3 regions of the Shewanella sp. MMG014 genome follow, and region 1 is predicted to be linked to each of the others. Evidence: predicted binding sites of a transcription regulator. Region 1 holds the regulator's gene; each other region holds the start of a gene.
The links. The regulator sigma-54, encoded in region 1, starts transcription at its own class of promoters, with help from an activator protein. The targets are predictions, from matches to a motif close to GTTGGCACGNNNNTNGNNT.
Positions count from the first base shown of each region.

Region 2: a site for sigma-54 is predicted at 4,079-4,097, ahead of J8L86_RS04520 (YccF domain-containing protein). Genes of this name have one in related genera too.
Region 3: a site for sigma-54 is predicted at 4,823-4,841, ahead of fliD (flagellar filament capping protein FliD). Genes of this name have one in related genera too.

Region 1 covers NZ_JAGJDZ010000003.1:196,147-207,059, reverse strand. The annotation lists gene J8L86_RS06165 (calcium/sodium antiporter) at 1-820, shown strand, start outside; gene J8L86_RS06160 (KpsF/GutQ family sugar-phosphate isomerase) at 889-1,866, shown strand; gene kdsC (3-deoxy-manno-octulosonate-8-phosphatase KdsC) at 1,868-2,431, shown strand; gene lptC (LPS export ABC transporter periplasmic protein LptC) at 2,428-2,988, shown strand; partial or broken gene lptA (lipopolysaccharide transport periplasmic protein LptA) at 3,053-3,535, shown strand; gene lptB (LPS export ABC transporter ATP-binding protein) at 3,793-4,524, shown strand; gene J8L86_RS06135 (RNA polymerase factor sigma-54) at 4,729-6,213, shown strand; gene hpf (ribosome hibernation promoting factor) at 6,238-6,525, shown strand; gene ptsN (PTS IIA-like nitrogen regulatory protein PtsN) at 6,528-6,971, shown strand; gene rapZ (RNase adapter RapZ) at 6,968-7,813, shown strand; gene J8L86_RS06115 (HPr family phosphocarrier protein) at 7,816-8,088, shown strand; gene mgtE (magnesium transporter) at 8,433-9,794, shown strand; gene J8L86_RS06105 (transposase) at 10,358-10,627, shown strand.
Region 2 covers NZ_JAGJDZ010000002.1:343,945-354,857, forward strand. The annotation lists gene J8L86_RS04500 (LON peptidase substrate-binding domain-containing protein) at 1-324, shown strand, start outside; gene J8L86_RS04505 (sigma-70 family RNA polymerase sigma factor) at 512-1,192, shown strand; gene J8L86_RS04510 (ChrR family anti-sigma-E factor) at 1,185-1,880, shown strand; gene J8L86_RS04515 (1-aminocyclopropane-1-carboxylate deaminase/D-cysteine desulfhydrase) at 2,907-3,890, opposite strand; gene J8L86_RS04520 (YccF domain-containing protein) at 4,170-4,583, shown strand; gene J8L86_RS04525 (EVE domain-containing protein) at 4,810-5,268, opposite strand; gene J8L86_RS04530 (sulfurtransferase) at 5,325-6,236, opposite strand; gene J8L86_RS04535 (LysR family transcriptional regulator) at 6,506-7,420, opposite strand; gene J8L86_RS04540 (homogentisate 1,2-dioxygenase) at 7,697-8,857, shown strand; gene hppD (4-hydroxyphenylpyruvate dioxygenase) at 8,933-9,973, shown strand; gene J8L86_RS04550 (RluA family pseudouridine synthase) at 10,176-10,874, opposite strand.
Region 3 covers NZ_JAGJDZ010000005.1:127,201-138,113, forward strand. The annotation lists gene J8L86_RS09830 (rod-binding protein) at 1-52, shown strand, start outside; gene flgK (flagellar hook-associated protein FlgK) at 111-1,478, shown strand; gene flgL (flagellar hook-associated protein FlgL) at 1,495-2,412, shown strand; gene J8L86_RS09845 (hypothetical protein) at 2,430-3,461, shown strand; gene J8L86_RS09850 (flagellin) at 3,716-4,513, shown strand; gene fliD (flagellar filament capping protein FliD) at 4,871-6,229, shown strand; gene fliS (flagellar export chaperone FliS) at 6,246-6,626, shown strand; gene J8L86_RS09865 (hypothetical protein) at 6,595-6,921, shown strand; gene J8L86_RS09870 (flagellar hook-length control protein FliK) at 6,911-8,065, shown strand; gene J8L86_RS09875 (flagellar basal body-associated FliL family protein) at 8,081-8,539, shown strand; gene J8L86_RS09880 (RNA polymerase sigma factor FliA) at 8,553-9,275, shown strand; gene motA (flagellar motor stator protein MotA) at 9,291-10,148, shown strand; gene J8L86_RS09890 (flagellar motor protein MotB) at 10,148-10,913, shown strand, end outside.

The DNA of each region.
Region 1 (10,913 bases):
AAGTTCTGCTCCTGAAATGTTTGTGGCTGCAACAGCGTCGATGGAAGGGATGAGCAATACTGCCGTTGGAAATGTTCTAGGTTCAAATGTTGCTAACATCACCTTAATTCTTGGTATTACTGCACTATTAGGTGCTATATCAGTTAGCTCACAAACCCTTAAACGTGAAATTCCGTTAATGTTAGCGGCAACTGTGTTAGCCGGATACCTCATTCATGACGGTATGCTAACCCGATTTGAAGGCACAGTGCTTTTGGTCGCTTTCTTCTCGTTAATGGGTTATTTCATCTGGCAAGCACTGAGAAATAAGCAAATAGATCCATTATCTGACGAATCTGATGCAGAGATCCCTAAAAATGTACCTACATTACATGCTATTATCTGGATTATTGTTGGCATGGTTTTGCTACCGCTTTCTGCTGACTGGATGGTAACCGGCGCTGTAGGCATTGCAAAGACATTTGGGTTATCAGATTTAGTCATTGGTTTAACCATTATTGCAGTGGGAACAAGCTTGCCTGAATTAGCAGCATGCGTAGCTGGCGTATTAAAAAAAGAAGATGATCTCGCAATTGGTAACATTGTGGGTTCGAATCTATTTAATATCCTAGCGGTACTTGCTATACCAGGATTGATTGCCCCAGGGGAAATAGATGCCAATGCTGCTGGCCGTGATTTTTACATGACACTTGGTACCAGTGCAGCCCTTGCTGTGCTCGTATTATCAAGTGGAGCGAAGAAACAATTAACTCGCTGGCATGGCGCCATATTATTAGTCGTCTTTATTGCGTACCAGATTGTCTTATTTCAATCTCAATAACGGGGCATAAAGATGGGTCACTCACCATTGTTAAAGACTCATTAGCATTGGAAAATAACGAGAAACATATGATAAATCAAACACAGTTGCGTCAATGGGGTCGTCAAGTCATTGATATTGAAAAAACAGCGTTAGATAACCTATATCAGTACGTTGATTCAGATGCCTTTGGCCAAGCTTGTGAACTAATTTTGCAGTGCAAAGGTAAAGTGATTGTCATGGGCATGGGTAAATCAGGCCACATTGGCAATAAGATTTCAGCCACCTTGGCCAGCACAGGAACGCCTGCATTTTTTGTTCACCCTGGTGAAGCAAGCCATGGTGACCTAGGTGCACTGGCTAAAAATGATATTATCTTAGCAATTTCTAACTCTGGTGAGTCGAGTGAAATTTTAACCTTGCTACCCGTTATTCAGCGCATGGGTGTTCCAGTGATTGCGATCACGGGTAAGCCTGAATCTAACATGGCGCGGTTATCTAAACTGCATCTTTGTATTGAAGTACCAGAAGAAGCTTGTCCATTAGGATTGGCGCCTACTTCAAGCACTACCGCAACCTTGGTAATGGGAGATGCCCTAGCCGTCGCATTATTGCAAGCCAGAGGCTTTACTCGTGATGATTTTGCATTATCACACCCAGGTGGATCATTAGGACGTAAACTCTTACTTAAAGTATCAGACGTCATGCATCAAGGAAGCGATGTTCCGCAAGTTAATAGCCAGGTTTGCATCACAGAGTCACTATACGAAATATCCAATAAAGGACTAGGCATGACTGCGGTTATTGATGATAACCAACAGTTAGTCGGTATCTTCACCGATGGTGATTTACGCCGAGTGATTGATGCCGAAGTCAATTTACGCACCACGCCAATCTCACAAGTGATGACCCCTAATTGCATTACCATCAGAGCTGATATTTTAGCAGCACAGGCCTTACAAGTGATGGATGAAAAAAGTATCAACGGCTTAATTGTTGTTGATGAAAATCAACGCCCAATTGGCGCACTTAATATGCTTGATATGGTAAAAGCAGGAGTCATTTAATATGTCGAATAGTCAAGTTCATCAAGGATTATATGGCCCTGTATCAGACGATATTTGGCAACGCGCTAAAAAAATCAAACTCCTGATCTGTGATGTTGATGGGGTCTTTTCTGACGGGCGTATATATTTAAGTAACGCAGGCGAAGAGTTGAAAGCTTTCCATACCCGTGATGGTTACGGTATTCGATCGATTTTAACTAGCGGTATCAGTGTTGCCGTTATCACAGGCCGAAAGTCTGCCATTGTCGAAAATCGAATGACGGCGCTAGGTGTTAGCCATATCTATCAAGGGGTAGACGATAAGCTCACACCATTTACAGAGTTACTCAGTATTTATAATGTAACGCCAGATGAAGTTGCCTATATCGGTGATGACATGGTTGATTTACCCGTTATGAAAGAAGTGGGCTTAGCTGTTTGCGTAGCAGATGGTCACCCATACGTAAAACAACATTGCCAAATGATCACTCGCATTAATGGCGGTAACGGCGCTTTACGTGAGTTAACTGATTTACTGCTTGTTAGCCAAGACAAATTCGAAACAGCCCACGGAATGAGTATATGAGCCGTACCACCCTCGCTATTCTCGGCTTCTTTGGTGCAGCATTAGTTTTATACTGGCAAGTGCAAGTGAAGCGTAGTCAAATGGAAGCCAATAAGCTTCCCGATCCCGCGCGTCCAGAATTCATCGCTAATGACTTACGAAGCACAGAATTTAACGAGCAAGGATTAGTACAAAGCCGGGTGTCAGCAAAACACATGGAACACTTTCAGCAAACCAATGAAACCCTATTCACTGAGCCTGTATACCTTATCTATCCAGAAAACGGCGAAGCTGAGTGGCAATTAACCGCTGAATTAGGCAAGCTTAATAAAGAAACTGGTAAAGTGGTGCTAGAAAAAAATGTTATTATTGATGCAATAAACATCAATGAACCAGTACAATCGCTAACCACAAGTATGCTTGCATTAGATTTAAATACCATGATCATGACGTCTGATCGACAGATTAATGTCTCAGGACAAGATTTTAAAATACAAGGCTTAGGCCTTTATGCTGATTTAAATGCCGAAGAGTTAGAGCTTTTAAGTCAGGTAGAAGGAACATATGAAGCAAAGTAAAACACTGACATTTTCACTCAATAAGCTTATGAAAACAGACTTTATTAGAAAAAGTATTCTGGGTATGAGCCTAATGGGATTGAGCTTAGTGACAGTCACCGGCGCTCATGCCAAAGAAGGTGATTTACAACAAGAGCTTAAAGTCGCTGCCGTCAGCCAAAAAGCAGATATTAAAAACAACCAAGTGATTTTCTTCGGCCCAGTGAATGTGACGCAAGGCACCATTAATATTAATGCCGATCAATTACGTGCATTCAGTGAAGAATCAGGTGGCAAAAAAACCATGATTGCGACAGGTAATCCAGCCACATTCTCACAAGAACTCGATGATGGCCGTATCGGTACCGCAAGTGCAAACGAAATAAAATATGAGCTTTCGACCAGTATTTTAACCTTAAAAGGCAATGCAAAACTTGACCAGGCAGGCAGTCAGGTTACTGGTAATCTCATTAGCTATAATATTGATAAACAGCAACTGATCGCTGAAAGCACAGGTGAAGGAAAAGACAGAGTTATCACAATTTTTCAGCCAGAAAATTACCCTGACTTGAATAAAGAAAACGAAGAACTTGATAACTCAGACGAAGCGCCGTTAGAAAATAATGATTCGCTTGATAACCCAGATGCTGATACGACTGACAATGCATCTAACAATGTAACTGAGAATCAAACAGTGACTCCTGAGGCAAATGCTGTTGAAACTAACACTGATGCCCTCCTTGAATCAGTCACCCCTCAAGAATCTGATATTCAAAACTCAACCAATGCAGACATAACGACCCCTGCGGCAGAGCAAAAGCAATAATGACACAAATTACCTTAACAGCTGAGAACTTAGCAAAAAGCTATAAAAGCCGCCAAGTTGTCAAAAACGTTAGCCTAACCGTTAAAACGGGTCAGATTGTTGGTCTTTTAGGGCCAAATGGTGCAGGTAAAACCACAACCTTTTATATGGTTGTTGGCTTAGTCAAAAGCGATAAAGGTCGTATTTTGATTGATTCTGACGACTTGACTGCAGACCCAATGCATTTACGTGCTCGTAAAGGTATTGGTTACTTACCTCAAGAAGCCAGTATTTTTAGAAAACTCACTGTGCACGATAACATCATGGCAGTGCTGCAAACCCGTAAAACCTTATCGAGTGAGCAACGAATCGAAGAGTTAGAGCACTTATTAGAAGAGTTCAATATTACCCATATTCGTGACAGCCAAGGTATGGCTCTATCAGGTGGTGAACGTCGACGTGTAGAAATAGCACGCGCTTTAGCCGCCAATCCTAAGTTTATTTTATTAGATGAACCATTTGCGGGTGTTGATCCTATCTCTGTGATAGATATTAAGAAAATTATTCAACAACTAAAAAATCGTGGTCTTGGCGTATTGATTACCGACCATAATGTCCGTGAAACACTTGATGTATGTGAGCGTGCGTATATTGTCAGCCACGGAGATTTAATTGCTGAAGGTACGCCTGCTGAGATCTTAGACAATCAGCAAGTCAGGTCAGTATACTTAGGTGAGCAATTCAAGCTATAGTTAGCATTCTTTAGTGTACAAGCATGGCATTTTCGCGGCCAACCAGTCCCACTTTTTAGCGTTATACACTAGACTCAAAACGTAACGCTAATTTTTGGCAAAGTAGAACCCAAGTTCGGTTAAAGTCTAGCTAACACTTACAAAAGTGCTAGACCCATAACATTGTAGTCGCGATGATGAAATTCAATTAGGGATAAGCGGTAAATGAAAGCCTCACTCCAACTTAAAATGGGTCAACACCTGACAATGACCCCGCAGTTGCAACAAGCCATTCGCTTATTGCAACTTTCCTCTTTGGAGCTACAGCAAGAAATTCAGCAAGCACTTGACTCAAATCCTCTTCTTGAGCTTGAGGATGAGTTTGCCAAAGCAAAAGAACCAGTCAAAGACAATGCTCAGCAAACTGACACCGATTTTAGCGATAACAGCCAAGTCAGCGTAGAAAAAGACACCTCATCAGTCGATACCACAGAGTCACTTACGAAAGAGTCCATGCCTGAAGACTTACCAATGGATACCACTTGGGATGAAGTCTACACCGCCTCTCCTAACTCAGGTTCTGGCGCTGTAAGCCGTGATGACGATATGCCATTTCAAGGTGAAACGACTGAAGGTTTGTACGAACATTTAGAATGGCAAAAAAACTTAACCCCATTTTCTGAAAATGACCTCGCCATTGCGACAGCCATCATCGACGCAATTGATGATAGAGGTTACTTAACCCAATCAACAGAAGATATTCTCGATGCACTCGGTCTTGAGGATATTGAACTTGATGAGGTTGAAGCCGTATTAAAGCGTGTACAACATTTTGATCCAGTGGGTGTCGCTGCAAGAAATTTAAGCGAATGTTTGATGATTCAATTGGGACAATACCCAAGCGAAATCCCTTGCATAGAAAATGTAAAATTACTGATATCTGAACACCTAGATTTAATAGCAGGCCGTGATTTCAGATTACTAATGCGTAAAACCAAGCTTAAAGAAGATGATTTACGCGAAGCGATTCAATTTATCCAAACACTGAACCCTCGCCCAGGGTTACAAATTACTCCAATCAAAGATGAGTACGTCATCCCAGATGTCACAGTGTTTAAAAAGAATGGCCGTTGGGTCGTTGAATTAAACCCAGATAATATGCCTAAAATAGGCGTAAATCAGCAATATGCGGCCATGGCAAAAGGCTCAGCCAATCAAGCTGACAGCCAATTCATTCGCGGTCACTTACAAGAAGCCAAATGGTTTATTAAAAGTATTGAAAGCCGCAATGAAACCCTGTTAAAAGTGGCAAATTGTATTGTTCAATTCCAGCAAGGTTTCTTTGAGTTCGGCGAAGAAGCCATGAAGCCTATGGTATTAAATGATATTGCCGAAGCGGTAGAGATGCATGAATCGACCATCTCACGGGTTACAACTCAAAAATATATGCACACCCCTCGCGGCCTTTTTGAACTAAAATACTTCTTCTCTAGCCACGTAAGTACCGATGATGGCGGAGAGTGTTCTTCTACAGCAATCAGAGCCTTTATCAAAAAGCTGGTCGCCGCAGAAAACCAGAAAAAGCCACTTAGCGATAGTAAAATGGCGACGCTACTGGCAGAACAAGGGATCAATGTTGCTCGGCGTACGATCGCCAAATATCGTGAAGCAATGCTCATCCCTCCCTCAAACCAACGCAAAAGCTTATAAGCCTTTGTTATTGGAGGATGATCTATGCAAATTAACCTGACTGGACACCATATCGAAATTACTCAATCTTTACGTGAGTATGTGCAAACTAAGTTTTCAAAGCTTGAACGTCACTTCGAACAGATCAATAATGTTCACGTTGTGCTCAATGTACAAAAGTTACAACAGATTGCCGAAGCTAAATTGCACCTCAAAGGAGGTGAAGTTTTTGCCGTATCTCAAAACGCAGATATGTATGTCGCAATTGACGCCCTGATAGACAAATTAGACCGTCAGGTAATTAAACACAAAGAGAAGTTAATTAAACACTAACGATGGAACTTCGCACCATCCTGCAGCCGGCGTGCACTACCTGTGCCACTCCGGGCAGTAAGAAAAAGGTACTGGAACTTATCAGCAATTTAATGGCTGACCAGTACCCTACTCTATCTTCACAAGCTATTTTCGAAAGTTTAATAGCACGTGAAAAAATGGGTAGCACAGGTATCGGCAATGGCATTGCGATTCCACATGGGCGTTTAGACGACATTGAATCGCCGATCGCTATTTTGATCAAATGTGAAGAAGCTATCGACTTTGATGCTATTGATAAGAAGCCAGTAGACATTTTATTTGCCTTATTGGTTCCTTCTGAGCAATGTCAGCAACACTTAAGCACGTTATCAAGTATGGCTGAGAAATTAAGCGATAAACTCATCCTTAAAAGACTTCGAAAGAGTCATGACGCTACAGAACTGTATCAGGTTATTACTGCATGAAACTTGTCATCGTATCAGGACGATCGGGCTCAGGTAAGTCAGTTGCTTTAAGAGTGTTAGAGGATTTAGGTTATTACTGTGTTGATAACCTACCTCTCCCACTGATTGGCAGCCTACTAGAGCAGCTAAAAGGAAATAACGAACTTGTCGCCATCAGTGTTGATGTGCGTAATATCGAAGAGCAAGGCAAAGTATTAGAGCAGCAAATCGCTTTGTTGTCCGACGATACCACGATCATTAGTTTATTTTTAAATGCCAATGATCAAGTACTGCTTAAACGATACAGTGAAACACGTCGATTACACCCGCTGTCAAAAAATCAAATCTCATTACAAGAAGCGATTCAACTTGAAGGTCGATTGCTCGAGCCAATCGCCAAAATGGTTGATCACTACATCGACACATCTCAGCTGAATATTTACGATTTGAGCGATCAAGTCCGACAAATTCTTATGGGCAGTGTTGATAAAGAATTAGTCATTCACTTTGAATCATTTGGATTCAAGCACGGTATGCCTACTGAAGCCGACTTTATGTTTGATGTCCGCTTTTTGCCAAACCCACATTGGGAGCCTGAGTTAAGACCATTAACGGGTCTTGATCAACCAGTACAAGAATTCTTAGGCAGACAACCCCTAGTCAATAAGTTCATCTGGCAGATTGAGAATTTATTTGATACTTGGATGCCGCATCTTGAGCGCAATAATCGCAGTTACCTTACCATCGCGATTGGCTGCACAGGTGGACAGCATCGCTCGGTTTATATTGCAGATCAACTCACACAGCGCTTCAGTAACAGTAAACACCAAGTTAGCGCTCGCCACCGAGAGCTCAACCTGTGACGATGAATATCTCCAGAGAAATCACCATCAGTAATAAACTTGGGCTTCATGCTCGAGCGGCAACAAAATTAGCTATATTGGCTACAGAATTTAAAGCCTGCATTACCTTGATTCAAGGTGACAAACAAGCCAGCGCTGCGAGTGTGTTAGGGTTGTTAATGCTAGAAAGTGGTATAGGGAAAGTGATTACTGTTGAGGCTGAAGGCCCTGATGCGCAGCAAGCACTAGATGCGGTTTGCCAACTGATTAACGACAAATTTGACGAAGAAAGCTAATCCTTTTATATGATTTAACGCTTTCAGGCCAACTCGTTGCTAGTTATCACTTACTAGCAAAACATTGAAACTTACGACTTTAAACCGCTAACAGCCATGCTTTATTAACCTCATATCCTACTCGGGAATACGCTTAAACTAAGCTTTTGCGCTGCTCAAAGCGCATTAAACCAATCAACAGCAAATTATCAACAACAAACAGTGATAGTTAACTATAATAATCTCATGACCCACACCATAACCTGCTTACTTTTTATACAGCAATCAACGCCATATTAGAAACTGCTTCTCCCTTTACACACTGTTAAGTTAATATTAGCAATCGAATTTTTGAGGAGTGGCGAATGAGTATCGAAGTGATAGATAGCGAACTTACAGAACAGCGCCTAAATCAGCTCACCCAAGCACTTGGTAGTGGTATGTTTGTGCATGTGCGCAATATGCTGCATGATATGGCCGCTTCTGATGTCGCCCTCATTCTTGAGTCATCTCCCCCTAAAACACGCCAAGTGTTGTGGCAACTTATCGACCAAGAACAAGCCGGTGAAATTCTTGAAGAACTCGGTGAAGAGTTAAAAGATTCGCTTATCAGTGGCATGACACCTGAAAAAGTTGCGCAAGCCACTTCAGGAATGGACACTGATGACCTGGCTTATATTTTACGTAGCTTGCCAGATGCAGTGTATAAGAAAGTACTGCAATCGATGAGTAGCCAAGACCGTCACCGAGTTGAACAAGCGTTATCCTACCCTGAAGATACTGCCGGCAGTATCATGAATACCGATACCGTGACTTTACGTCCTGACGTGAATATTGATGTGGTACTGCGTTACTTACGCCAACGAGGCAATTTACCCGATACGACAGATACACTCTATGTGGTCGACAAAAACGACCATGTACTTGGCGGGGTCCGTTTAGCCGATCTATTAACTTGTAACCCTAGCGAAACGATCCGCAGCATCATGGATCCGGAGCTTGAAAGTATCCCTGTTGATATGCCAGATAATGAAGTGGCACAGTTATTCGAACGTCATGACTGGATTTCAGCCCCTGTCGTTGATGAACAGCAGAAGTTATTAGGCCGTATTACCATTGATGACGTCGTTGATGTTATCCGTGAAGATGCCGAACACTCCATGATGGGGATGGCGGGGATGGATGATGACGAGGACACATTCGGTCCCGTCATGAAAAGTACCTTCCGACGTTCTTTATGGTTAACAATCAATTTATTTGCTGCTTTACTTGCTGCCTCTGTCAGTAACATGTTTGAAGGCACCCTTGAGCAGTTTGCCACTATTGCCATTTTAATGACCATTGTTCCGAGCATGGGCGGCGTTGCAGGTAACCAGACATTGGCTTTGGTCATTCGTGGTATTGCTCTTGGCCATATTGGTCAAAGTAACTCTCGCTGGTTAATAGGCAAAGAGTTAGCCATTGGTTTCCTTAACGGCATCATGTGGTCAGTGTTGGTATTTTTTGCCGTTTGGCTGTGGAAAGACGATATGGCCTTAGGTGGTTTGATTGGTGGCGCCATGCTAATCAATATGACTGTTGCAGGTCTTGCAGGCGCCAGTATCCCACTCTTACTGAAAAAGTTGAACATCGATCCTGCATTAGCAGGTGGTATGGTGCTTACCACAGTAACCGACGTCATCGGCCTATTTGCCTTTTTAGGTTTAGCGACGATCTTCTTAATGTAGTCGATACCCGACCTTCGCATCTCACTAAATCCATGCCAAACGGCATGGATTTTTTAATCCTTCTAAATCATAAACGACTCACTGTAACACTCCTCATTCATACTGATTAAGTGATCATGCTTTACCGTTAATGTCACTAGAAATGACGCCCAAAAAGTCTGGTAAATTAAATTTACCAATAAATCACCACTTTGCACCAAAATGGATAATTTGCACCAATGTAACACAACGCATTTTTTTAGAGTTAACACACTAAAAAACTAACCAACTGTTAATTAACGATAAAATATTTATTTCAAAATTGGCACGACTATTCCATATAGATATATACCACCTTAGGGGTAGATGCATTTTTGACCAATTTATGACTCAATTAGAGATGTAATACAGGGAGTTAAGTATGAATTATCTAAGAATGTTCATTGAAAACTGTCAATATCAGTGGCACTTCTTCCATCACCTTGGATTGAGCAGCTGGGATATTGATAACAATCATTAATCTAAAAAAACCTCTTAATTTTATGAAGGTTCGTGGTTAACAAAATTGAGTAGTAGGAACAATGATGACGACACTAAATCGAATATATCCAGATGAATTACAGCAACAAGTAATCAAGGAAGTAAAAGACAATAATCGATTAATTTCAGATGTTGCCAAGCAATATAATGTGTCAGCAAAAACCATTTACCAATGGGTGAAGAAAAGAAAACAACCTCTAAAATCAGTGAGCAAACAACAAGATTTAGCCACTGAAATTGCAACTGAAATAGCAAATTTGCAGAAAAGGCTATTTCAACTGAATCAAGAATTAGTGTCAGTAAAAGGACATTAAATTCAACGTTTCGGAAAGAAAAATGACTTTAGCATTCGTCCCCATCGGAAGCTAAACAATCGCAGTGATTTTTCTTTCCAATTTTATTTTCAAACATTGAGCGCTAACAACTCATCGTTTGAAGGCAGTTCCGACAAGAAAGGATGCGTTATTTTCGTCCCCCAGCGAAAATCTCTCTCCCCCACCTCTCTTGTCAATTTTATACCGTGGCTTAGCCTAACGCTTATCGTTACAAGAGTAAGGTTAAGAATAGGCAGCCACAGCCTGCAAGTCAGGTAAAAGTTTC
Region 2 (10,913 bases), on a different contig from region 1:
ATCCAAGGGCAGCAGCGATTCAAAATCAATGATTTCAACATCGAAGATGATGGCCTTAAACGTGGCAACGTAAGCCTATTACCTGATTGGCCAAATTCTGACATCGTCCCCAATCAGAAATTCTTGAGCGAAACCTTGCAGCAAATACTTGAACAATACCCAGCTCAGCTGTCCCATTACAATAAACAAGATTTCGATAACATGTCCTGGGTATGCCAGCGTTGGTTAGAAATAATGCCGATTACCGCAGAAGAAAAATATCAATGCATTAATAGTCATAACCATAAAATGACCGAAGAATTACTTACAAGCATCATTAAGTAACCCAAGCCAATACCACAAACACTGACTTTTACTCTTTCTAGAAATTTTTTGATCCATTCCTGCTGTCTCACGTAATGGTAAATAACAAGTGCATGATTGATTGGTAAAACAAATGCTAATACAGCTAATACAAAACCTTTCGTCATTTATGTACATCACCAACGTCTGAATATGCGAGCGAAAATAAATGGAAAATTTTCAATCACAAACTGTTCAAAGTCGTTATGATAAAGGCATGTTATCTAAAAATAATAATGCCATGACGACAAATGATTCCAGTGACAATAACGCAATTGATAATCAAGCCAGCAACGATGAAGCCAAGTACCTTGCAGATTTGATGATGCAAGTGGCCAACCAGCGTAGTAAAGCTGCTTTCGCCAAGTTATTTGCTCATTTTTCTCCCAAAATTCGTGCTTTTGGGGTTCAGCGTTTAAGCCAACAAGGTTTAGCAATGGATCTCGTTCAAGAAACCATGACACGAGTGTGGACCAAAGCGCATTTATACAACGCCGATAAAGCCGCTGTGAGTACCTGGGTGTTTACCGTTATGCGAAATCAATGCTTCGACATGCTTCGTAAAGTACAAAATAATCGTGAAGATGCGTACGGTGATGACATTTGGCCACTATTTGAATCTGATGAGAGTGATGAAACCGATAACGACTTCAAATTATCAGCCACATTACTAAAACATGTTGATGACTTACCTCCATTGCAAAAGCAAGTGGTTCAAGGCATCTACATGCAAGAATTAACGCAGCAAGAGCTCGCTGACAAATTAAAAGTGCCCATTGGTACAGTCAAATCAAGATTACGTTTAGGTTTAGAAAAGTTAAAAGGCTTCATGGAGAAACATTATGATTAAGTACCACCCAAATCAGGAATTGTTATCGCTCCATGCGAAGGGTCAATTACCGTTATCTTTATCTATCGCGGTATCAGCACATTGTGAGCTGTGCCCCCAATGCACTGAGCAATTAATGGCGTTAACTTTAAAAGCCTCAGACGACAGCTTTTCACTCGCGCCGATGTCCTCTATCGACACTGATAGTTCTGATTTAGACGCAGACTTAGATGCCCTACTCGCTGACATGATGCAAGATGACGTACTTGAAGCAAAAGAAGTTGAAGCAAGTAATCAAACTCATGTTGCTAGCCATGTTAACGTATCGATTAAAGGACATGAATACACCTTACCTCGAGCATTTAGCCAGCAAATTAACAACAGCTGGCAAGGTATCGGTAAGGTCAACCGGATACGATTAGACACAGGTGAAAAGCAAGCGAGAGCGAGCCTGCTGCACATTGCTGAAAATGGTGAAATCCCACAGCACAGCCACAAAGGTCAAGAGCTAACCTTGTTACTCGCTGGTGAATTTAGTGACGAGTACAATACCTATACAGCCGGTGACTTTATCATGCTTGATTCTGAGCATGAACATAGTCCTAAAACCATTGATGGTTGTTTATGTTATACCGTCGTCGATGCACCTTTATACTTTACTAAAGGTATCAGTAAATTGCTTAATCCAATCGGTGAACTAATTTACTAAATAGCCTATCAAAATGTTCATAAACAGCCTGTATTTCAGGCTGTTCTATTTTGATAATTAACGAATTAATACTAGGTAATCAGCTTTTAAAGTAGGCTTCTTAATAACAATGCTCAAACCTTATGTTTAAACGTTCGTAAACTCGATACGAAATGACATAATTGAGGGATACCATTTAACAAAATAGCGAAGTTAACCACTCATTAGCACACTGAATTAGTGTAACTTTATCAACACCCTTTCAGTTTTAGCTTGGTTTTTATACGACAAAAAGACGTATCGCTTACCTTTTAGTCTTAAACTGTTCTATTTTGTAAAATATGTATTGCTATATTAAAAATATACGCATATTATCCACAATGTTATTAAGTTAACTTGTATTTAACTGTTTACCCTTCTGTTATTCATAACTGCACTCGTAAACCCACACTACAAGTCACGCCTTTTGGTTAAACATTGTCATTTGTTTGTCATATGCCTGTGTTCAACTAGACAAAGCAAGTAAGTTGGCGATTAAAATAAATAATCAACACGACTTGTCAGTGTAATAAGCACAGTTAACTTAAGCACACACATTAGCTTCAATAAGCCCAAACTTACGCAACACAACTGCTTAAGGATTTTTATTGTTATTACTTACTCACCAGATAGGTGAAAATTAAAAAAAGGAGTGTGGCATATGTCATACAACATTAATGGTCACGAAATTACAGTCAATTTCCCTGTAAATTCAATATCATCAAACAAAAACTCAATAGCTTTTACTGACAGCCAAGGTAAAACTAAAACAACTTTTTCAAAGCGCACTGAAGCGTTAAAGTTTATGAAATGGTTGATAACGGCTAACAAGTAACACCTTCCATAACGCTTGCGTTATTCATTTGCTCAGTTACTCAATAAACATCGCTTCTCGGTATTTCCTCTCACACTTTACCGGACGTTTATTAGAACTGAGCAACATGAAACAACCCCATTCGCTTCACTTCCAGCACTAATACTTAAACAACTTTCTTAGCTACAGTTAACTTACTGACCATATTTGCGTATATACCTAGCTAGCATACTTGGATTACCCAATAAACCACCTTGGTGTAAATACATAACAGGCCAAGTATTATCGACAGTTTCCGCTTTATAATCTTTATTTAAAAAGTGCTCCAGCATGATAAATCCCACAGGATCATAAAGTAGCTCAAACTCAATGCCAGAATCACACACACGACGCCACATGTCATAACACTGTCGATTAAGCTTTCCAAAGTGATACTTAGTACCATTTGATACAATATGCGGGTGAAACTCACTCTGTGATGTTAACTGACTAAACTGATGCGTTAGGTAATTGTTTCCCCCCACGCAACTGCAGGTTATTACATTAACTGTTACAGTAGGCTGACTCGCCTGCGAAAGGTAGCGCTTAAAAAATCGTTGCAAGAATAATGCTGTTGTGCCCGTACCTGAAGGCAAAAACAGATTTAATCTAGTCATATTCTGCTGATGCATCCAACTCAAAATTTGCATGCCTAATGTTTCAAGCCCTTCTGCAGCATACTCACATCGTCCACCTTCAGGAATATAGATCTCATTCGCAGATGCTTGCTTCGCTAAATCAGAAACATAGCTATCAAGATTGCCGCTTACATGTTTAGGTTTCTCGACAATATTGGCGCCATTATTAAGCGCTGCTAGGTAGTTCCCCTGTGGGTTTTGTTTAAGATAATCAGCGATATGATTCACATGATAATCTAACTGCCATCCGCGTAACTTAGCCAGCACTGCAAGTGAATGTAATGAATTAGCTTGAGGTGAACCGTATCCAATAACCTTATTGATATGAGGAAAGTCCTGGGTCAAGAAAAACTGAAACTTACGGGCTTTGTTTCCGCTAAAATCAGGATGAATCAAGTCATCTCGCTTAACAAAAACCTCACGTTCAGCAAATCTCATTTTATCAACGGGCGTGTCGATTGAGATATCAGCAAGAGATACATTAGAGCCAGCTGCAAACATAAGTAACGTCGCTTAAATAAAGAGTTATGGTCTGTAGTGGTATTTTAACTAACTATTAGCGATTTTCGCTATCATCAATTGTCGACAGCCCAAACTAAGTCAAGTAATGTCTTCTAACCCTCTAAACAAATCAAAATAAAATCAATAATTATCAACCACTTAAAATAAACAGAAAAGCTAATAAAAATATTGGCATAGTTTTGGCTTTCTAGTGATTATTATCACCAATGGAATATTGGTCATTTCATTAACCAGTTTTGTATGACTTAGGGAGCACCAATGTCAGTCTTGAGATTAATTTTTAATATCGCATGGTTCATCATGGGCGGATTTGTAATGGGTCTAGCATGGTGGCTAGCAGGCTTATTGTGTTTTATCAGTATTATTGGTATTCCATTTGGCCGTGCTTGCTTCGTGATTGGTGAAATGGCGTTCTGGCCATTTGGACAGGAAAACGTTAACCGTAAACATTTAAAAGGATTTGAAGATATTGGTACTGGTCCATTGGGCATGATTGGCAACGTTATTTGGTTCTTATTCTGTGGTATTTGGCTCGCGATTGGTCACTTAACCCATGCTGTAGCTTGTTTTGTTACCATTATCGGTATTCCGTTTGCAATACAACACGTAAAACTCGCTCTACTGAGCTTAACACCAATTGGCCAAACCGTTGTGGCAAAAGAAAGCTACTAACACGAGTGGCTAACACATGACTTATTACAAAGCGCCCGATTACAAAGTGCCCTATTTAAAACTAGCGTATTGAAACATGCCGCCTTGCAAAATTCAGGAAAAGCTCTGAAATAAAAACTGCTGTTATAACAGCACTGTAATAAAAAGCGCTATAACGAAAACACCTTATTTTTTTAGATATAAGGTGTTTTTCTTTATTAAATACAAACTTATTAAACTGGCGCACTTACGCCAAGTTAACAATGTACTTAAACTCAGCTTCAGTCACAGGTTGAACACTCAACCTTGCCCCTTTACTCACTAATACCATATCAGCAAGATGAGGATCAGCTTTAAGCGTTTTTAAGGTAATAATCTGCTTAAAGGTTTGCCGATAAGTTAAATCCACAGCAACCCAGCGCGGATTTTCAATATCTGATTTAGGATCATAATAACTTGACTCATTATCAAAAGCGCTCTGGTCGGGATAAGGCTCAGATGATACTGTCGCCAGGCCAACAATACCCGGCACTTTGCAACTGGAATGATAAAACAATACCGTATCGCCCACTTTTACCGCATCGCGTAAAAAGTTACGCGCTTGGTAATTACGGATCCCTTCCCAAGGTTCAGTTTGGTTTTCACATTGCTGTAAATCGTCAATACTGAACTCGTCTGGCTCAGACTTCATTAACCAATACGCCATTTTGCAATCCTATTGTTTAAACTACTTTTGATGAGTGTTTTAGTAAATTTCTTTTTTTAGAACTTTGATTTTGCAATCGGCAGAGATGCATCACTGCCCCACTCACTCCACGATCCATCATATAAGGCAGCATCATATAACCTTGTATCTGTACCACTTGATATAAGCGCTACCAAGCCAATATAAGCAGTAATCCCTGAGCCACAGCTAAATACAACCCGCTTACTATCTTCAGGTAATATGCTGGAAAATAAATGGCGCAATTCAGTAGGATGCTTGTATGTATTACCATTTAGCACATTGGCAAAAGGAAGATTTATTGAGTCAGGAATATGGCCGCTTCTCACCCCTTGTCTTGGTTCATCAACCAAGCCATTAAAACGCGCAGTAGCTCGAACATCAATCACAGTAAATTTTTTATCAGTGAGATTGAGTAACACTTCTTGTTTTGACACAAGCTGACGGGCATCGAAACAAGAGTCCATAAATGAGATCATATCACTGCCAACATTAGCTAGGCTTTCTACGTTTTTCGTATCAATGGTTAGATATTCAGATGAAGTTGGATAGCCCTGTTTAATCCATTCAGGCAGACCGCCATCTAAAATAAACACATTACTCAAACCAAACGTGTTAAATATCCACCACGCACGTGGAGACGAATATATTCCCTGATTATCATATAAAACGAGGGTTAAATGTTCTGAAATACCCAGCTTATTGATAACCTTATTCACTTGGCTTTGGCTCGGAAATGAGTGCACGCCAGCACTACCGGTATCGACTAAATCTACGTTAATATCAAGAAAATGACTATTAGGTATCGTCACTAATTCATCATAAATAATAGGTTCTTTGCCAATCACCTTATCCATACTGACATCAATAATCATCACAGCGTCATCATTGCATTTTTCATACAAGCAGCTAACGGACATTAACGGGTAATTAATTGGTTTTCGATTCATGTATTTTCAACCATGCTTTAATTAGCTAATTGCTACTCATTGTTTTTGATACATTAACACAATGAAAAGGTGAGGTTTAAGCTGGCTTGCAAAAGATTTTTTAATTGGGATATGCAGTTGCTTCCCTATCAATATGCTTCACAAAAGATGGCAACAAAACGCCACGACTTCGGCCTTTCAGCTCCCTAACGTCATTGGATACAAAAACACGATAAAGACGTGCAATTCACAAGCTTTTATTGAGAGACTGTAGATACTTGAATGCTAAGTTAAACGACTGTCGATTGATGTTGTTTACTATCAAACAATGCGAACTCTTCTAAAATAAGATCGGTAAATAATTGCCCCGCTCGCCCTAACGGCCGCTCCAGTGTAGACACCAATTGTGGGGTAAATCGAAAGCGGTGACCACCAACAAAATCGACAATGGCTAATTGCTGAGTTTCAATTAACTCACTGATTAAAAACTCTGGCATCCAACCAAAACCTAAACCTTTTAATAAGGCGTTTTTCTTCATGATAAAGCCAGATAGGTAAAATACTTTATCACCGCCAAATTGCAGTTCGTCTCGCTGCTTTGTGGGTGATGAATCTTCAATGGTTAATTCAACATGTTGCTGCAGCTCTGACAAGCTAACATTACTTTTATTAGCTAGCGCATGTTGGGTTGAACACACCAATAAACTGGTGACAGTGGGCAATGTGGTGGCAGAAAAATACGGCGCTGCGATATAGTCTTTCACTAGCATTAAATCGGCTTTATCTTGCTCAAATCTATGTTGCACCCCACCTAAAAATTCCATATTAAGTTGCACTTTCGTCGGCACATTATTCTCTGACATGCGTTTTAGGGCAGTCATGATTGGCTCCATTGGTAATGCGCCATCAATCACGAGCTCAAGTTTCGGCTCCCAACCTTCGCTAAAGCGGCTGGCTAAATGCTCGATATTGGATAAATGCTGCAGCAAACGCTGGCCTTCGGCCAAAATCACGCGTCCTTCTGGTGTGAGCTCTGCACGATACTGATCTCGATTAAATAATTCGACGCCTAAATGCTGCTCGAGCTTTTTAACTTGATAGCTCACTGCAGATTGCGCCTTGTGTAGTTTTTCGGATGCTTTAGCAAAACTTCCTTCCTCAACAAGTACTTGCAGTACATTAAACGCTTCAACATCAATTTTCATCGTACGCCCCAAGCTCAGTTGCTGTTCAGTTGCCGTGACACTCTTGTAAACAAAATAATACCATCTAAAAATCTGATGGAGTTACACGCTTTATTATTCTTTTTTTTGTTCATACTAGCAACTAAATTGATAACTAGATCACAAAGTGGTTGATTTAATTGCGCTAGAAAACCCATGTTGCAGATGCGTAAAGCATGTATTTAGCACATACAAATAACAAAAAAGAATGCGCCAATGACGAAATCGATCGCTTATATTTGAATTTAAGGAGTCAGTATGCCGGTTTATGTTCAGCAAGGTCAGATACCTGCTAAACGCCATATCGCTTTTGAAAAAGAATCAGGCGAGCTTTACCGTGAGGAGCTTTTTTCAACTCATGGTTTTTCAAATATTTACTCCAATAAGTATCACCACAACATGCCAACTAAAGCCTTGGCTGTTGCGCCTTATGCATTAGATCACGGTGAAGCTTGGCAAGATTCGTTAATCCAAAACTACAAATTAGATTCGCGCCAAGCAGATTGTGACGGTAACTTCTTTAGTGCCCGTAACAAAATTTTTTATAACGCTGACGTGGCGATGTATACCGCTAAGGTAACCCAAGATACTCACGAGTTTTACCGCAATGCTTACGCGGACGAAATTGTATTTGTGCACAATGGAGAAGGCACACTCCTAAGTGAATACGGCGAGTTAGCCGTTAAACAATGGGACTATTTAGTCATTCCTCGTGGTACCACCTACCAGCTTAAATTTAATGATTTAACGAATGTCCGTTTGTTTGTCATTGAAGCTTACTCGATGGTGGAAGTACCGAAGCATTTTAGAAATGAATACGGCCAAATGCTTGAGTCTGCTCCTTATTGTGAGCGAGATATTCGCACTCCACTACTTAAAGATGCAATAGTTGAACAAGGCGAATTCCCATTAGTCAGTAAGTTTGGTGATAAATACCAAGTCACCACTTTAGAGTGGCACCCATTTGATTTAGTGGGCTGGGATGGCTGCGTCTACCCTTGGGCATTTAACATCACCGAATATGCACCTAAGGTTGGTAAAATTCATTTACCGCCGTCTGATCACATCGTTTTTACTGCTAATAACTTTGTCGTATGTAACTTTGTACCACGCCTGTATGACTTTCATCCGCAATCGATTCCTGCACCTTATTACCACAACAACATCGACAGCGACGAAGTGTTGTATTACGTCGACGGTGACTTTATGAGCCGCACAGGCATTGAAGCGGGTTATATGACTTTACATCAAAAAGGTGTCCCCCACGGACCGCAACCAGGTAAAACCGAAGCCTCAATAGGTAAAACTGAGACTTATGAGTACGCCGTTATGGTCGACACTTTTGCACCACTGAATTTAACCGCCCATGTAAAAAACTGCATGAGCGACGATTACAACCGTTCTTGGATTGAATCATAAACACTGATTCACCTTTACATAATCAAACGTCACCAAAGAGTGGCGCTAAAAGCAAAATAAATTAAGGAAAACACAATGGCGAGCGAAACAAACCCACTTGGTCTTTTAGGCATTGAATTTACAGAATTTGCCAGCCCTGACACTGATTTTATGCATCAAGTGTTTATTGACTTTGGTTTTTCTATGCTTAAAAAAGCAAAAGCGAACGATATTGTTTACTACAAGCAAAATGACATTAATTTTTTACTGAACAAGTCTAAGCAAGGCTTCTCGGCGGACTTTGCTAAGTCACATGGCCCTGCTATTTGTTCTATGGGTTGGCGCGTAGAAGATGCTGAATTTGCTTTTAACGAAGCTGTTGCACGTGGTGCAAAACCAGCTGACGATGCAGCTAAAGATATGGCTTACCCTGCTATTTACGGTATTGGCGACAGCTTAATTTACTTTATTGATGTGTTTGGTGAAGCGCAAAACATCTACAAAAATGATTTTGAAGATTTAGCCGAGCCAATAATTGTTGAAGAAAAAGGCTTCATGGAAGTCGACCACTTAACCAACAATGTTTATAAAGGCACCATGGAAAAATGGGCAAACTTTTATAAAGACATTTTTGCTTTCACTGAAGTTCGTTACTTTGACATCAGCGGCGCACAAACGGCATTGGTGTCTTATGCTTTGCGTTCACCAGACGGTAGCTTCTGTATTCCAATCAACGAAGGTAAAGGCAACAACAATAACCAGATTGATGAATACTTAGGTGAGTACAATGGCCCAGGTGTGCAGCATTTAGCATTCAGAAGCCGTGATATTGTTGGCTCACTTGATGCGATGGAAGGCACTGCGATTAAAACGCTAGATATTATTCCAGAGTATTACGACACGATTTTTGATAAGTTGCCACAAGTGACTGAAGATCGTGATCGCATTAAACATCACCAAATTTTAGTTGATGGCGATGATGAAGGTTATTTACTGCAAATCTTCACCAAAAACTTATTTGGCCCTATCTTCATTGAGATCATTCAACGTAAGAACAATCTAGGCTTTGGTGAAGGTAACTTTAAAGCTTTGTTTGAATCTATCGAGCGAGATCAAATGAAACGTGGTGTGCTTTAACCTATTTGTCATGCGAATTAAGGCTTAATCCTCTCCCCGAATTACGCCCTCAAGCGCATGTTAAGGCTAAAGCAAAAGCCCGCTGTTATTAACAGCGGGCTTTTTACATTAAAGGGGTCAGGAAATATTTATCAAAGATTAACTGATGTACAAAAGAGATGACTAAAGTTGTCATCGACACAAGCGGCTGGCTTTTACCAAATTAAAACGGCACTTCACATTCAATATTCATCAATTGTTTGGTAACTGGATGGGTAAAGCTTAAATAGCTAGCATGCAATAGTAACCTTGACGCAAGAGCATGTGACGCACTATTGCAATATAAGTCACACCCTAAAATGGGATGGCGTATATATTGGCTATGAATTCTTAATTGATGAGTACGCCCTGTTATTGGAGTGAACTTCACTTTTGTGATTGGTATTTGTTGAGTGCTAGCGCTATCTACTATTGTCAGCATAGTTCGCTCAAGTACTTCAAACTCTGATTTCGCTTGTTTGCCAGAATCAGGGCAAATCTTCATGTAAGGAAAGTTTTCAGTATCTTTCGCAATTGCGGCATTAATCTCTCCATATTGAGCGAGCGCACTCGATACGTGACCATGCAAGGTTGCATGGTATGTTTTATCAATGGTTTTATCTTGAAACTGTTTCGTCAGTAGTCCATTGATGGATTTATTTAATGCCACCAGCATAATGCCAGATGTACCAAAATCTAACCTATGCACTAAGGTTGCACTTGGAAAATCTTGCACAAGCCGATAATGAACCGAGTCTTTATTCAATGGGTTCTTGCCAGATAAACTCAATAAACCACTGGGCTTATTGATTAGCAGTAAATGCTCGTCTTGATACAGAATTGAGATTTGCTCAGCGCAAGGTGGGGCAATAAATTCAGTCATGGTTACCTAAACCGTCAATCAAGGTTGCATAGTAATAAA
Region 3 (10,913 bases), on a different contig from region 1:
AGCGATGCAGCCAGCGTTAAATATTCCACTAATGGCCAAACCGAACAAATAACAGCGGCGAACAATTCGCAATACCGACTGGATTCGACGCTGTGACATGAGGATTAGATATGAGCATGCTCAATATTGGGATGTCAGGCATTAATGCCAGTATGGCAGCACTCAATGCCACATCAAATAACATTGCCAATGCAATGGTACCAGGCTATTCACGCCAATCTGTATTGATGAGTTCTGTAGGCAGCAGTGCTTACGGTAGCGGTATGGGGGTCATGGTTGACGGTGTTCGTCGTATTTCAGATCAGTATGAAGTGGCGCAACTGTGGAAAACCACCAGTGATGTCGGCTTTACCAGTGTTCAAGCCAGTTATTACACTCAAGCCGAGCAAATATTTGGTTCTGAGGGCAATAACATTTCCGCGGGTTTAGATTTATTGTTCGCTTCGCTCAACTCAGCGATGGAGCAACCCAATGAAATTGCCCATCGTCAGAGTGTATTAAATGAATCTCGTGCCTTGACCCAAAGATTCAATTCTATCAGTGACGGTATCGACTCACAGCTTAAGCAGGTCGAAGGACAAATTAACGCCTCAACTAAAGAAATCAATGCTTTGCTTGAGACAATTGCCAGCTTTAATGCAGAAATCCAATCATCAGGAAGTAATCCACCGCTGTCGTTACTTGATGCGCGCGATGCTGCGATTGATGACTTAGCCGTGATTGTTGATATCCGCGTCGTTGAAGATTCTCAAGGGATGAAGAACATCTCATTGGCTCAAGGACAGCCGTTGGTTTCTGGCACCCAGTCTTCAACGCTATCAACTCAGCCAGATCCTGATAACCCACAATTATCTAAGGTCAGTATCCAGTTTGGTAACTCCAGCTTTCCGATTGATGAAACCGCCGGAGGTAGCTTTGGAGCATTACTCGATTACCGTGATACCAGCTTAGCTGAGTCAATGGCGTTTATTAACGAGCTAGCACAAACCGTCGCTGACGAGTTTAATGCAGTATTGCGCGAAGGTACGGACCTTAACGGCGAAAAGCCGACCCTGGATTTATTCACTTACGACCCGAGTAACCCTGCGGGCACCATCAAAATCAGTGACGGCTTTACCGCTGAAATGCTGGCATTTGGTAAGGATGGTACACCCGGTGATAACGACAACTTAAAAGACATATTAGAACTCGCCAATACCGAGTTTACGTTCGAGTCTATGGGTGTCACGACCACTATGGGTGATGTTTATGCCAGTAAAGTCGGTCAACTCGGCTCAGCCTCTCGCCAAGCACAAATGGCCCAGGACACGGCATTAAAACTGCAAATGGAAGCGCAATCACAATGGGCGAGTACCAGTGGCGTCAGCATGGATGAAGAAGGGGTGAATCTGATTATTTATCAACAATCTTATCAAGCCAATGCCAAGGTCATCTCTACCGCTGATCAATTGTTCCAAACGCTTTTAATGTCTATCTAACTGAAGGAATTCTGTAATGCGCGTTAGCATGATGAATATGTACAGCCAAAACCTACAAAGCATGCAAAACCTCACCAGTGATGTGGCTAGAGTGAATCAGCAAATGGCCACAGGTAAGTCCATTTTGCGTCCTTCAGATGATCCTATTGGCATGGCTAAGGTCATCACAACACAGCGAGATTTAGCTTCTACATCGCAATACTTACAAAACACTGAATCACTTAGTACCAGTTTAGATCGCTCTGAAACCTACCTTTCAAGCATGACTAACCTGCAAATGCGGATGCGCGAAATCACCATCGGTGCCAATAACGGTGCACTCTCACCAGAAGATAGAGCAGCGTATGCGGCGGAGTTAAGTGAGTTACTCGAGTCATTTGTGGATGTGGTTAATGCAAAAGATGACGGCGGAAACTACCTGTTTTCAGGTAACGAGACAGGGACAGCTCCTATCGGTATTGATGCTGATGGTAACTACTTTTATCAGGGCGATGATGGCCACCGAGAAGTACAGATATCCGGCTCAGCTTGGATGACGGGTAACGTGACTGCTCAAGAGTTTTTATTCTCATCAGGCGGCACAGATATCCTGAATCAAACCAAGCAATTCATCGACGTACTGAATGACCCAGATTTAAGTCCTGGCGATGATATTTTTACCCAAGCAGCTGAAGATATGTTAGCGACATTAGATGATTCTTTAGCAAGCATTAGCGGCGCTATTACTGATATTGGTGGTAAACAAAATGCCCTTAGTTTGATGCAAACAACTCATACAGAGCGCATTTTATTCAGCGAAGAAGTCATCGGTGAAACCGAAGGCTTAGATTATGCTCAAGCCACAGCTGAGTTTAATTTGAAGTTGACCACATTACAGGTGACGCAACAGTCTTTTGTGCAGGTAAGTCAGTTATCATTGTTCAACCACATGTAAGTTAGTTAACTAAATCCATGCTTAAAGGTATTTCCGAGAGTCTCAATGTATTGCAGCGCAACCAAACGGTTGCGCCCGCACCTACCGCAGTGCCAAGCTCACAGCCAGCGACAGCCAAACCAGCGCCTTCGATTCCAACCCACAGATTAGCAAGCTACCAAAAGTGGGCGAAAGTCACTCAAGGCCAGCATGCTATTTCAGCTAATCAAGTGGCTGAACAAGGCTTACTAAAGGTGTCGCAATTACTCAAAAAACTGCAAGTTCCTCTCAGTAATGCCTCTTTGCAGCATGGCCTGTCAGAACAACAATCTGATACCGCAAAGCAACTCCAACAACAACTAGCAGCGCTCGATATCAGTTATCAACAGCAACCGTTAGTTGATCACCAACTGAACTTAATCAATAGCCAACGCCCAGCAGCTAAGCATTTCTTTCAACTCAAGTCGGTTGATTTAATTGGGGTAAAAACCCGTGATGAACGCATTACTGTGCAATATGGGAATCAAGCTGCAAGTGCGTTATTACCCGCGCATCAAAATAGCCAGTACTTAGCCAAGCAACTGACTCATGCTTTAAAAGACATTGGGATAACGGTACAAGCACCTGCACGAGATTCAGCTATGCTCAGCAGTGAACATAGTGAATGGCAACAGATACAAGCGGGTTTACTGATGTCAGGCCAAGGACAACGCCTGCCAGCTGGCGAAGCTCGCACAGTAAAAGTGGTAGAGATATTATCGTGGCAAGATCCAAAAGAGTGGCGTTTCGATAAGCCCGAAGACATTAAACAAACACAGGCTAAAATTGCTAAAACTCAGCAAAAAGTGAATCAACAGTTGATGGAGTTACGCAGCAGCAAACAAAAAGTGCAGCAGCAATTAAAGCGAACTAACTACCAAGAACAACTTCATGGCAACCTTGATAACAACATGGCTAAACTCAAAGAACTGATGCAGCCTACACCTTTTTCTGCCCAGGTGACGTCCTTAATGGCGCAAGCTAATGTCAGCCGTGACCATGTGTCATCGCTATTAAAAAGTAAGCCATAAATATATTGTTTCTCACGATAATGAGGTTTTATTCGTGAAAAGTCCCTTGTTGTAATTCATTTCGCCCCTCACCACACATCCCTCATGCCCTATATTTGATGGGCTTTGGGGTTTATACCAAGCTACAAGATTCTGTTTTACTCCCTCATTTGAACAAAATTTTAGTATTTTTTTTATCACTCCGATTCAGTTTCGTTTTCCTGTGTCGTTTTAATTAATTGTGAGACCAAAACTTTAAACTATAGGAAAACATTATGTTATCTGTTCATACTAATACTGCTTCGAACATTGCTCAAAACTCAGTGACTAAAAGTAACGATCTAATGACCAACGCTATGGAGCGTTTATCAACAGGTCTTCGTATCAACAGCTCTGCTGATGATGCTGCTGGTCTACAAATTGCGACTCGCTTAAATGCAAACGTAACAGGCATGGAGCAAGCTAGCCGTAACGTGAATGATGCGACATCTATGCTACAAACTGCTGATGGTGCACTTGAAGAGCTAACAACTATCGCAATGCGTCAAAAAGAGCTTGCTACACAAGCAGCTAACGGCGTGAACTCAGCTGAAGACTTAACTGCTCTAAACGACGAATTTGCTGAATTAAGTGCTGAAGTTGACCGTATTATCGGTGACACTGAATACTCAGGTAACAACCTATTCACTGCTTTAGACGATATTGATTTCCAAATCGGTGCTGGTTCAAACGAAGTATTAAACGTAACTTTAGGTGCATCTGCATTAGCTGGTCTAACTGATGATCTAGAAACTGCAGCTAACGCAGCAATCGATAACGTTGATGACTTCATCGATGCTATTGGTGTTGAGCGTTCAACACTTGGTGCTAACATCAACCGTTTAGGCCACACAGCGTCTAACCTAACTAACGTTACTGAAAACACTAAAGCTGCAGCTGGCCGCATCATGGATGCAGATTTCGCCGTTGAATCAGCTAACATGACTAAAAACCAGTTATTAGTTCAAGCAGGTACTACTGTACTTTCTAACGCTAACCAAAACACTGGCTTAGTTATGGGTCTATTACGCTAATATCGCGTTAATAACCTTGATAAAAAGGGCCGCTTGGCCCTTTTTCTGTTTTTATTCAGTACGTCTTTCATTGTTATCAACTCAAGCCTGAATAGTCACTGCAAGCATCTAATTTTATTGATAATAAATGTTTATTGCACTTCAGCCACTCATTATCCCTGTCGCCTTTAATCACTGTTACAAACCCTTTTTCGACACTCGGTAGATCAAACGGAAGCTCAGCTTCCATTGTGCTGCACAAAACGGAAGTTGCTTAACCGACAAAAAAATCGAAAAACCAATAAATAACTATTAAACAATAACTTAACCATTGGCATAAAGATTGCCATTCAAGTCAGTTAGCCAATAGGAGTTGCCATGATTTCAGGTATGAGTGCCGCCTCATTTGCCGAGCAATTAGTTGCTGCAGAACGAATGAGTAAAGATGCTTTATTTAAAAACAACTTAGATAACAGCAAAGCACAAATTGATGCTTATAAAATTTTAGAACGCACCTTAAACAAGATGACCAGTAATCTGGACAACTTAAACGGTGATGCCTTCGAAGGTAAAACGTCTGAAATTAGCGATGACAGTGCCACCATCACAGTAGACAGTGATGCACCTGCTGGCGTTTACGATTTATATGTTAAGCAGCTGGCTCAAGCGCATCAAATCACTAAATCCTTCACAAGTGAAGATGAAATTCTACCAACCACTGGTGTGGTCAGCATCGATGTCGGTGGCAATAGCATCGACATTGATATGGCTGAGCTTAACGCTTCAGGTAACGCAACGGTAAGTGACTTACGTGATGCAATCAACAAGCATCCTGACAACCCTGGTGTCACAGCTTCTTTAGTCAGAACAGGTGGTCAAGTTGAATTGATGCTGACATCTGATGAGACCGGAAAAGACAGCACAGTCACCATGGAGATGAATGGCACAGACTGGGGCACTCAAGAAAGAATTAAAGCCCAAGATGCCGAGTTTACCCTTAATGGCATTGATATCACCAGTAGCAGCAATTACCTCGATAACGTCATTGATGGCGTCAATATCGAGCTGAAAAAAGCCCATAACGTCGGTGAAAGCGCCACGATTACCATTGGTAACGATACCGAAGGCACCGAAAAAGCCGTTAATGATTTTGTTGATTCTTTCAATGAATTAATGACGCAACTAAACCAACTCACCCGCTCAATGGGGAGCTCGGTTTTAGATGATATTAATGGCGACAAAGACAAAGATGATGACGATGAAGACGATGATGATGATGAAAACTCATCAGTCGGCGAAGATCAGATTGGTATTTTAAAAGGCGATTCAAGCCTGCGTATGCTGCAAAACAGTGTTCGTAATGCCATTTTCGATGAAGCCCCCAATGGCATGCGCCTCTCTGATATCGGCATTGAAATGGGTCGTGATGGCAAGCTGTCTGTCGACGATGAAAAGCTCTCTCAAGCCATTAGCAGTGACTCAGAGGCGATCAAGGAAATGTTTACCGCTGACGGTGGTTACATTGATCGTATCGATTCAATCATCGACCCATTCACTAAAAACAATGGCTACATCGATTTAAAGCAGAAAAACCTTGATTCTCAAGTGGAACAAATCGAAGACAACATGTCTCGTCATGACAACCACATGAGTCAACGCTACCAAATTTTACTCACTCAGTTTACTGCAATGGAAAACACCATTAACAAGTTAAATACGGCTAGTGGCCTATTTTAATTAGGAAAAATGAACAATGTTGAACGAATACGATCCTTTTAATGCTTACAAGCAAACCACACTAGACGCCAGAGTCGCCTCAGCTAATCCCCATGAAATGGTGCGTATGTTGTTGGACGGTTTACTGGAAGAAATTGAGCGTACCAGTGGATACATGGAGCGACAAAGCTATGAAGATAAAGGGAAAAGTGTCAACAAGTGTCTCAATATTGTTCATGGTTTGGATTCGATGTTGGATTTAGAAAATGGTGGTGAAGTCGCCATCACACTAAACCGCCTCTACGACTACTGCAGTCGTCAATTAGTGACCGCGAGTGTTGAAAACAGCGTCACTGAGCTTACCCCCGTCATTAAGGTAATTACAGATGTCAGAGCCGGCTGGGCCAACCTCAACTAATCAGTGGCAGCAATTTGAAGCTGCACTGATTAAATATGCCAAAGCAAAAGACTGGAAGAAGGTAGAAAAAGTTAATGAGCTAATGATGATGGCGCTTACCGTTCAGGGTAAGCCCAAAACTCAGCAGCAATTATTGGCTCGCCAATCCCTTTCGAAAACCCATCAATTGGTGATTGCTCAGGCTACAGCAGAAAAAGACTTGCTGAATAAAGAGATGAAGCAGTTCCAAGCAACAAAAGACGGTATCTCAGCTTATAAGCTAACCAGTCTTTGCGGTGAAATTTATGATAACTAATGTGTCCAATTTATCTGCGATGGCGAGTCATTCATCATCGCAACCTTTTAGCATTGCAAGTGAGACACAATCAGATTTTGAGCATGAATCTCAAGGCGATATGGGATTTATTATGCCCTTGCCATCATCCCTTGTCTCACCAGATAAAAACGTCGTCACATTGCCTCAAGAAAATGTGACTGTACAAAATAGTGCGATAAGCCACATCCCTGCCCACCTTATCAGTGAGATAAAGCAAAACCCCTATCTTGCAGGGGCGTTATCGGCATTAACAAATGAGTTTGATAGTAAAAATCCAGCGGCATTATCTCTGGCTTCAGAGCAAGTTAAGTCAGTTTTAAGCGAACTTTCGTTAATGCAAAATAGCGCGAATTCTCCATCATCAATTAGCCCTGAATTACGTGACTTTTTAGCTTTACTAAACCAGCAAGTTAGCCAGTCGTCAGCGCCATCACAAGCCCAGGTTAATCAATTTACCTCTGGTTTGCCCAATGGTCAGCAGCCGACATCGGTAACAACCTCCTTGGCACCACAAAGCATGCAGCCTGCGATGGAAATGCACCTCAATATGGCTCCAGCAGCGGCAATAACGCCGCCAACGACTGATGGGGTAAGCACAGAGTTAGATAATATTAACCAAGTCATTAACCAACTCAGTCAAACCGCAGCTAAAACGCAAGCAACGAGCCAGTGGGGCCCTGTTTCAGTGTCTCAATCTGCGCCCATGTTACAGCAGTCAAACGAGCTGCTTTCTCCGCTTCGAGATCAGCTCAGGTTTCAAATTGATCAGCAAATTAAATCTGCTGAATTACGTTTAGACCCACCAGAACTTGGCAAAGTAGAGCTCAATATTCGCCTTGATGGTGATCGCCTACATATTCAAATGCACGCAGCCAACAATAGCGTACGTGATGCCCTACAAATGGGGTTAGAGAGACTGCGTCATGATTTAGAAATGGAACATGGTGGTCAAATTGATTTTGAAATGTCGGACACCTCATCAGAGCAGCAACACACATCGCGTGACGCAATAGCGCAGCAATTCATTTCAGAAGAAGCGAATCAACAACATGAGCAACAAGACATTAGCTCACTCACTCAATCAGACTCATTAAAGCCTGAACAAGTTGATTTACTCGCTTAACAAAGGAAAAACACAATGGCTATAGGTAGCAAAAAAATCGGGAAATTAAGCGGATTAACTATGGTATTTCTTGCCTGGTCTGCAGGGATATTCTGGGTAGGTTGGAAGTCACCAGAGTTGTTCGGCGAGCCTTTCACCGCCTTTGAACCCGCGCCTAAGGTGGCGCAATTTTACCCGCTCGAAAAATTCATATTCTCGGTGCCGGGTAAAGACACCTCGCACTATTTGTTATTAGAGATGGCATTAAAAAGCCGATCTGATGATGCTGCCAACATCATTCGAGATGCTGATCCACTGATCAAAAATGCATTGATGAAAATGTTTTCCCAAAAAGAATATGAAGAACTTCATGCCAGCCACCAACTGGAATTACTGCAAACCGAAGCGCAAGTGTTATTGGCAACGGTGTTAAATGAAAACAATTTTTCCATTGAATTAGACGACGTTTTATTTACCAGAATGGTTATTCAATAAAAGGGGCTGTCATATGCAATCCGGTCAACTCGCTTATCAAGAAGCTTTTGAAGAGAAGCATGTCCACCGCTTATCTGAAGCGCAGGTTATGCAGCAATACTTGCCGTTAGTTAAGAAGTCAGTGTCTCACCTTAGAACCCATTGCGGTGCAGCTTTGGCCATAGAGGACATGGAACAAATAGGCATGATGGCTTTACTTGAGTCAGCAAGACGTTATCCGGGCGAATATGACAATGGGTTTATTTCTTTTGCTGGGCAACGGATCCGCGGCGCTATTTTAGATGAATTGCGCCGCCAAGACTGGCGCCCTCGTCCAGTAAGACAACAAGCACATGAACTCAATGACACGGTCAGAAAGCTCATCAGAGAACTTGGCCGTGAACCAACTGATGTCGAAGTGGCTAAGTCCTTAGGGCTCAATAAAGAACAGTACCGTGATCGCTTATTTGCGACTCAATCAGAGTCAATGAAGAGTCTTGATGAGTTATTAACCGAAGGGGTTAACTTTAAGGATAAGAGTTGCTTTATTGAGCAAATAACCAATAAAGACACATTATTTAAAGCAATTTCGAAATTAAACAAAAGAGAGCAAGTAATCCTGTCGCTTTACTATCAACATGAACTTAATTTAAAAGAAATCGCTGCGACTCTTGGTTTAACTGAAACACGAATATGCCAACTACATAAACAGGCTATTGTGAATCTTCAGCAAATATATCAACAGTGGGAGCGATAATACCAGGCAGGAAATATGAGCAAGTTAATTGGGATATCGATCATTATTTTTTCAGTATTTGGTGGATATGTATGGGCAGGGGGCAGCCTAACCTCATTATGGCAACCTGCTGAAATCCTGATTATCTTTGGCGCTGGTTTAGGCGCATTAGTTATCGCCTCTCCCCGCGCCGTTCTCGATGAAATGGTTGAGCAAGTCAAATCTGTTTTCTCAACCGAAAAAGAAGATCCAGAGCTATACCCGCAGTTGTTTGGTTTAATGGGTATGCTAATGAGCCAAATCCAATCTCAAGGGCTAAAAGTTCTTGATGAACATATCGATAAGCCCAACGAAAGTTCCCTTTTCTTAATGTACCCAGCAGTGCTAGAACACCCTCAAGTACTGCAATTCCTCATCGACAACTTGCGCTTACAGTCGATTGGTAAGCTGTCACCTCACGATCTAGAACATATGCTAGCTGAAGAGATTGAACGGATTGAAGACGACAGTCTTAGGCCTTCTCATGCTTTAGCCAAAATAGCTGAAGCCATGCCAGGGTTTGGTATCTTAGCCGCGGTAATGGGCATTATCATTACCATGTCTAATATTGACGGTCCAATTACCATGATTGGCGTCAAAGTCGCTGCCGCGCTAGTCGGTACCTTTATTGGTATTTTCGCCTGTTATTGCTTTTTTGACCCATTATCGAAATCTCTTGAACATTTAGTCGATCGTAAAAGTGCACAACTGCGTTGTGTTGCGGCGGCGCTCACCGCCTTTGCTAAAGGCAAACCTCCGATGCTCGCACTTGATGCCGGTCGCAAACAGATTCAATCAGAAAACCGTCCTTCATTTATTGAGCTTGAACGCTGGATTGAGGAGCAACGTGGCTAATGGCAATTCAACCCGAACCGGTGATCATTAGCCGGAAAAAGCGTAAGAAAAAACATGCCGCTCATGGCGGCGCTTGGAAGGTGGCCTTTGCCGACTTTACCTTGGCCATGATGGCATTGTTTATGGTGTTGTGGATCATGCAAGTGGCCGATCAACGAGAACGCACCTTAATCGTGCAATACCTCAAAGGCGACATGTTCTCATCGGGCCCAATAAACCCGTTTGATTTAAGCAACTCATCGTCCATTATCGATTTAGAAGGCGGCATGAGTATCGAAACCTCTATCGTGCCGTCAGCAGGACAAGGTAAGAATGATATCGCTATCGATAAGCGTCACGCTCTAGGTGAACAAAGCTCTCCGTCAGGCAAAGGTAATGAGTTGAACTCAATCTTACCTGGTGAGTTTGAAACCCAAGCACAATTAGAGTTGTTGGCGCGCGAAATAGACAAGATTATTGCCAATGTCGATATGAGCGCCAATGTGAACTTACAAATAGTGCCTCAAGGGATTCGAATTCTTGTTCATGACAATGTTGAGCAATTCATGTTTACCCGTGGTAGTGCCACTATCCAACCTTACTTTGAAGATTTACTACTGGCTTTGGGTGAACTGCTAGGGCAAATCAATAACGGTTTGAGTATTTCTGGCCATACCGACTCATTGCCATTTGCCGGTAGTACATTCACCAATTGGGAACTGTCGAGCCAACGTGCATTACTTGCTAGACGCATTCTTGAGGCCGGTGGTGTTGACTATAAGCAAG